DNA from 3 places in the Enterobacter cancerogenus genome. Region 1 is predicted to be linked to each of the others. Evidence: predicted binding sites of a transcription regulator. Region 1 holds the regulator's gene; each other region holds the start of a gene.
What was found. Region 1 encodes Fur, which represses iron uptake genes when iron is present. Its sites were predicted from a motif close to ATAATAATGAGAACNACTATCAA; they were not measured.
Positions count from the first base shown of each region.

Region 2: the regulator Fur is predicted to act here: its motif matches at 1,132-1,154, upstream of I6L58_RS19540 (Nramp family divalent metal transporter).
Region 3: the regulator Fur is predicted to act here: its motif matches at 805-827, upstream of fes (enterochelin esterase).

Region 1 is NZ_CP077290.1:1,277,503-1,279,777, forward strand. It holds gene ybfE (LexA regulated protein) at 1-236, shown strand, start outside; gene fldA (flavodoxin FldA) at 392-922, shown strand; gene fur (ferric iron uptake transcriptional regulator) at 1,214-1,660, shown strand; gene chiQ (ChiQ/YbfN family lipoprotein) at 1,803-2,132, opposite strand; gene chiP (chitoporin ChiP) at 2,175-2,275, opposite strand, start outside.
Region 2 is NZ_CP077290.1:4,136,653-4,138,927, forward strand. It holds gene I6L58_RS19535 (NupC/NupG family nucleoside CNT transporter) at 1-849, opposite strand, end outside; gene I6L58_RS19540 (Nramp family divalent metal transporter) at 1,195-2,275, shown strand, end outside.
Region 3 is NZ_CP077290.1:1,380,648-1,382,922, forward strand. It holds gene fes (enterochelin esterase) at 1-750, opposite strand, end outside; gene I6L58_RS06465 (TonB-dependent siderophore receptor) at 1,001-2,275, shown strand, end outside.

The sequences.
Region 1 (2,275 bases):
GTCGCCCGGGACGACCCAAGACGAATCCGCTTTCGCGTGATGAACAGCTGCGTATCAATAAACGCAACCAGCTTAAACGCGATAAAAATCGTGGGCTTAAGCGTGTCGAACTGAAGCTCAACGCTGACGCTGTCGATGCGCTAAACGAGCTGGCCTCCGCCCGTGATATCAGCCGCAGCGAGTTGATTGAAGAGATGCTGCTCGCTCAGCTCAACGCGTTACGCAGCAAGGCATAAGTCTGAAAAACCCCCGTATTTCCCTTTTCATGTAGCACAGAGTGCAGTCCTGCGCGATAGCTGTTTCCGCAGGGTTGCCAGTTCTGCTATTATTGCCCTTATCCGTGGACAAATTGCGCCACCATACCATTAAGTTTCAAGAGGTTATTTTACTCATGGCAATCATCGGCATTTTCTTCGGCAGTGATACCGGCAATACCGAAAACATCGCAAAAAACATTCAAAAACAGCTCGGTAAAGACGTTGCCGATGTACATGACATCGCCAAAAGCAGCAAAGAAGACCTCGAAGGTTATGACATCCTGCTGCTGGGTATACCGACCTGGTACTATGGCGAAGCGCAGTGCGACTGGGACGATTTCTTCCCGACGCTCGAAGAAGTGGACTTCAACGGCAAGCTGGTTGCCCTGTTTGGCTGCGGCGACCAGGAAGACTACGCGGAATACTTCTGTGATGCGCTGGGCACCATCCGCGACATCATTGAGCCACGCGGCGCGGCGATTGTCGGCCACTGGCCAACGGCGGGCTACCACTTTGAAGCGTCCAAAGGCCTGGCAGACGACGATCACTTCGTGGGTCTGGCTATCGACGAAGATCGCCAGCCAGAACTGACCGCTGAGCGTGTCGAAAAATGGGTGAAGCAGGTCCGTGAAGAACTGAACCTCGACGACATTCTTAACGCCTGATTTTCCTGCGGCGCAACTGCGGTTGCGCCCGCATGCCAGGTAAAACCGATTAAATTAATTGCTACAAACTTTTAACTTTTTCGCTCAGACCTGTACAATATCCCCCTGATAAAAAGTGGGCTCCATCGAACAAGTTTGTTGGTGATACCACGTTTTTATAAGCATACTTTGCCTGAGACTTGCAGTTTTCATTTAGCCATGGCAGTTCTATAATGAGACGCATTATCCCAGGTGCATTTTCTGTCACTTCTTCTTTTGAAGTGAAACGTTTAGCAACAGGACAGATTCCGCATGACCGACAACAATACCGCATTAAAGAAGGCTGGCCTGAAAGTAACGCTTCCTCGGTTAAAAATCCTTGAAGTGCTTCAGGGGCCAGACAATCACCATGTCAGTGCGGAAGACCTTTACAAGCGTCTTATCGACATGGGCGAAGAAATTGGGCTGGCAACCGTTTATCGTGTGCTGAACCAGTTTGATGACGCGGGCATTGTTACCCGTCATAATTTCGAAGGCGGTAAATCTGTTTTCGAGCTGACCCAGCAACACCACCACGATCATCTGATCTGCCTCGACTGCGGCAAGGTCATTGAGTTCAGCGATGATTCTATTGAATCACGCCAGCGTGAAATTGCCGCGCGCCACGGTATCCGTCTGACTAACCACAGCCTGTACCTGTATGGACACTGTGCGGAAGGCGATTGCCGCGAAGATGAGCACGCGCACGACGCGAAATAAGCAAACTTTCATACTCTGAGCCAGCCGCAAGGTTGGCTTTTTTTTGCCTTAAAAAGCCCGGTGGCGCTGCGCTTACCGGGCCTACGGGCGATGACACCTCTGTAGGTTCGGTAAGCGCAGCGCCACCGGGCGTCAAACAGCGCTATTGGTTATTATTACGAATTTCCTGCCAGATCTTATCGCAACGCTTCTCGACTTCCTGATCGTTACCGGTTTGACGCGCCTGAATACAGGCCTGGTAATCCATCACGCGGACATTCTCCTGCGTCGCGAACTGCTCATGCGCTTTCTCTTTCTTCAGCACATTCAGCACGCTCTGGCAGGCTTCAACTTTCTCCGGCGAGCCTTGCGCGGTATTGATACAGGCGCTGTAGGCCTCTTTCAGACGCGAATCTTCTTTCGGGGCCTGAGGCTGCGCACAGGCCACCAGCCCTGTTGCCAGCATCGCGACCATGACTACTTTTCTTTTCATCTGCCGTCTCCGTTTCGGCGGGCCACGCCCGCCGGGGTTTCATCAGAAAATAGTGAATGGCGCGATGACCATGAATTTCACGTCACGTTCATCCTGGAAGATGTTGCCGTAACCGCCCGCATAGCTTGGGATATCGGAGTGGT
Region 2 (2,275 bases), 2.0 Mb from region 1:
CAGAATGCCCTGGAAGGAGATACCGAGCACCGCCGCGAACAGGGCGTTCAGGGCTGAAATCAGGGCGATAAAGCCGATCAGCATTGCCGCAACGATAATCGCAACCTTAAAGCCCGCCAGAATGTATTCACCCAGCATTTCGAAGAAGCTCTGACCTTCATGCAGATTTGCCATCTGCAGGTTCTCTTCGCCCTCTTCAACACGGTACGGGTTGATCAGAGACAGAACGATAAAGGTGCTGAACATGTTCAGAACCAGTGCCGCAACAACGTATTTTGGCTCCAGCATGGTCATGTATGCGCCAACAATCGACATGGAAACGGTAGACATCGCCGTTGCAGCCATGGTGTACATACGATTGCGGGACATTTTGCCGAGGATGTCTTTATACGCGATAAAGTTCTCAGACTGACCGAGGATCAGGGAGCTTACGGCGTTGAAAGATTCCAGTTTGCCCATACCGTTCACTTTTGACAGCACGGTACCGATAGCGCGGATAACAACAGGCAACACGCGGATGTGCTGCAAAATACCAATCAGCGCAGAGATAAAGACGATAGGGCACAGCACTTTCAGGAAGAAGAACGCCAGGCCTTGATCGTTCATATTACCGAAGACGAAATTGGTCCCTTCGTTGGCAAAACCGAGCAGTTTTTCGAACATTTCGGAAAAGCCTTTGACGAAGCCGAGTCCCACGTTGGAGTTCAGGAAGAACCACGCGAGTAAAACTTCAATAACCAGAAGCTGAACAACAAAGCGGATGCGGATTTTTTTGCGGTCATGGCTGACCAGCAACGCAAGCGCAGTAACGACAACGAGTGCCAGGACAAAATGAAGGACGCGGTCCATATTTGCTCCAAATATGAGGCAGGTTTAATTTCCGTGCACATTCTATGTAACAAGCGCAAAGAAAACGAGATCAAGGCCACACTATAGTTACATCCTGTGACGAGTCTCAAAAATAGTGATCAACAATACATTTTTGTTATGTTAGGTAAATGAGTGAAAAGTTAAGTTTGTGTGCTACGCTTCACAAATGACTGCGCATTTTCACAATCTGTGATGTCGCACCACCTGCCCACCTATTGTTCTTAGCTATCAATGAAATCATTTTTAACCACCTAAATGGTCTTGATAATCATTCTCATTTTGATAGCATAAAACATAGCAAAGGCTATATTTCCAGAGGCAGACATGACAAATAGTCGCGTAGAGGGTAGCAGTGGCAGAGCAGCGCGCAAGTTGCGGTTCGCGTTAATGGGACCTGCGTTCATTGCTGCTATTGGCTATATCGATCCGGGTAATTTTGCGACCAACATTCAGGCCGGGGCCAGCTTCGGCTATAAGCTGCTGTGGGTGGTAGTCTGGGCCAACTTCATGGCGATGCTGATCCAGATGCTTTCGGCAAAGCTGGGTATCGCCACAGGTAAAAACCTGGCGGAGCAGATCCGCGACCACTATCCGCGTCCGGCGGTGTGGCTGTACTGGATCCAGGCGGAAATTATCGCCATGGCGACCGATCTCGCCGAATTTATCGGGGCGGCTATCGGCTTCAAGCTGATTTTAGGCGTGTCGCTGCTGCAGGGGGCCGTGCTGACCGGGATTGCGACGTTCCTGATTTTGATGCTGCAGCGTCGCGGGCAAAAGCCGCTCGAAAAGGTGATTGGTGGTCTGCTGCTGTTTGTGGCCGCAGCCTATATTGTTGAGCTGGTATTTTCTCAGCCGAATCTGGTGCAGCTTGGTAAAGGGATGGCGATCCCCAGCCTGCCTAATACCGAAGCCGTATTCTTGGCGGCAGGGGTGCTGGGCGCAACCATCATGCCGCACGTTATCTATCTCCACTCTTCATTAACCCAGGATTTGCACGGCGGAACGCGTAAAGACCGCTACTCCGCCACCAAATGGGACGTGGCGATCGCCATGACCATTGCCGGATTTGTGAACCTGGCGATGATGGCAACCGCAGCTGCCGCTTTCCATTTTAATGGCCATACGGGCGTCGCCGATCTTGATCAGGCCTATCTGACCCTCGAACCCTTACTTAGCCACGCCGCGGCGACCATCTTCGGGCTTAGCCTGGTGGCTGCCGGCCTCTCCTCAACCGTGGTGGGTACGCTGGCCGGGCAGGTGGTAATGCAGGGCTTTGTGCGCTTTCATATTCCGCTCTGGGTACGTCGCGCGGTCACAATGCTGCCATCCTTCATCGTCATTCTGATGGGGCTGGATCCCACCCGTATTCTGGTGATGAGTCAGGTCTTGCTGAGCTTTGGTATCG
Region 3 (2,275 bases), 100 kb from region 1:
GTTGCAGGGCAGTTCGCGGCTGCGGTGCGCGGTATCGATGACGTCGATCAGCACGTAAACCGCAGGCGGCAGCTGGCGTGCCGCGGTAAGCGCCGTCAGCGCAGGCCATACGGGCATACTTTCGGCCCAGAACTGGCCGTCGAGCAGCACCGCCAGCGGGCGTTCGGGGCTGGCGTCACCGGTGGTAAAAATCCAGACGCGGCGGCGGTTGCCCAGCTGCGCGCTGTTCCATTCGATACATACAGGCTGGGTATAAGGCGTTTCAGGATGGTTCCAGCCCGGCTGTAGCGGGGCCTCGGGCATTTCGAGCGCCGAGACGGCGTGACCGCGCCCGCCGCGCCAGCTCTGCGGGTTCAGCGGGTCGGATACCGCGTGCGGGAGGAGCTTGCGCCAGCCTTCACGCAGCGCCATGCGGTCCGGCTGTTCGCCTGCAAACACCGCATCGGCAAAATCGTGTTCGTTATCAGAAGGGATAAAACAGTAGCTGCCGCGCCATTCGCGGCTGAACTCACCCTGCCACTGCCAGACATCGGTATCGGGAAGGCGTTCGAGAGACTGCGGACGAGCATTTTGATGGTGATCGGTGACGCCAGTGATATAAAGCCAGACGCGCTGCGTCGCCGATGTGGCCTGCGTGCCCGCCGGATCGCGCCACCAGAACGTGACGCGATACTTCTCCCCGTCGCGAACCCACTCCGGCCCGGTTTTCGACTGCCACCAGGCTTCACTTCCCGTTGTTAACGCCGTCACTATAACCTCATGTTTAACGAGTCATTTTTTGTTGTAAGACAAAAATTATTGATAATATTATTGATAACTATTTGCATTTGCAATAGCGTAGTGCCCGCGCTGTGGGAAGCGCGCTCATAAATTAATCATGCCACGAATTGTGTGCGCTCGAGGACAGGGCTGCTTACGCAATGGCGGGTGACAACATGCCGCCTCCTCTCCCTTTCGGGAACGGAGACCAGGGGATGCGGCGCGAAAAGCAGGACGTACAATGAATAAGAAGATTCACTCCCTGGCCTTGCTGGTCAACTTAGGGATTTACGGCGTCGCGATGCCTGCGCTGGCTGACGACACCGCCGCCAGCGCGCAGCACGAAGACACGATGGTGATCACCGCCGCAGAGCAGAACCTGCAGGCACCCGGCGTATCAACCATCACGGCTGATGAAATCCGTAAAAACCCGCCCGCTCGCGACGTCGCCGAAATCATCCGCACCATGCCGGGCGTCAACCTGACCGGTAACTCCACCAGCGGCCAGCGCGGCAACAACCGTCAGATCGACATTCGCGGCATGGGGCCGGAAAACACCCTGATCCTGATCGACGGCAAGCCCGTTACCAGCCGCAACTCGATCCGACTCGGCTGGCGCGGTGAGCGCGATACCCGCGGTGACACCGGCTGGGTGCCGCCAGAGATGATCGAACGTATCGAAGTGATCCGCGGCCCGGCTGCAGCCCGCTACGGTAACGGTGCGGCAGGCGGCGTGGTGAACATCATCACCAAAAAATTCGATGACCAGTGGCATGGCTCCTGGAACACCTACCTGAACGCCCCGGAACACAAGGACGAAGGGTCTACCAAGCGCACCAACTTCAGCCTGAGCGGCCCACTGGGCGGCGACTTCAGCTTCCGCATGTTTGGTAACCTCGATAAAACCCAGGCCGATGCATGGGACATTAACCAGGGCCATCAGTCCGACCGTACCGGTGCCTACGCCGACACGCTGCCGGCAGGCCGTGAAGGGGTCGAGAACAAAGACATCAACGGCGTGGTGCGCTGGGACTTTGCGCCTATGCAGTCCCTGGAGTTTGAGGCGGGCTACAGCCGCCAGAACAACCTTTACGCCGGCGACACCCAGAACACCAACAACGACAACAGCTCAAGCGGCCTGGTGAAGAAAAACTACGGTAAAGAGACTAACCGTATTTATCGCCAGAACTTCGCGGTGACCTGGAACGGCGGCTGGGATAACGGCATTACCACCAGCAACTGGGCGCAGTACGAGCACACCCGCAACTCGCGTCTGGGTGAAGGCCTGGCGGGCGGCCTTGAAGGTCTGTTCAACAGCAATAAATTCACCGACACCGACCTGGCCGACGTGATGCTGCACAGTGAGATCAACCTGCCAATTGATTTCCTCGTCAACCAGAACCTGACGCTCGGCACCGAGTGGAACCAGCAGCGTATGAAGGACTCGACCTCTAATACGCAGGCCCAGCAGGGCGGCACCATTCCCGGCATGAGCGACGATCGCAGCCCGTACTCC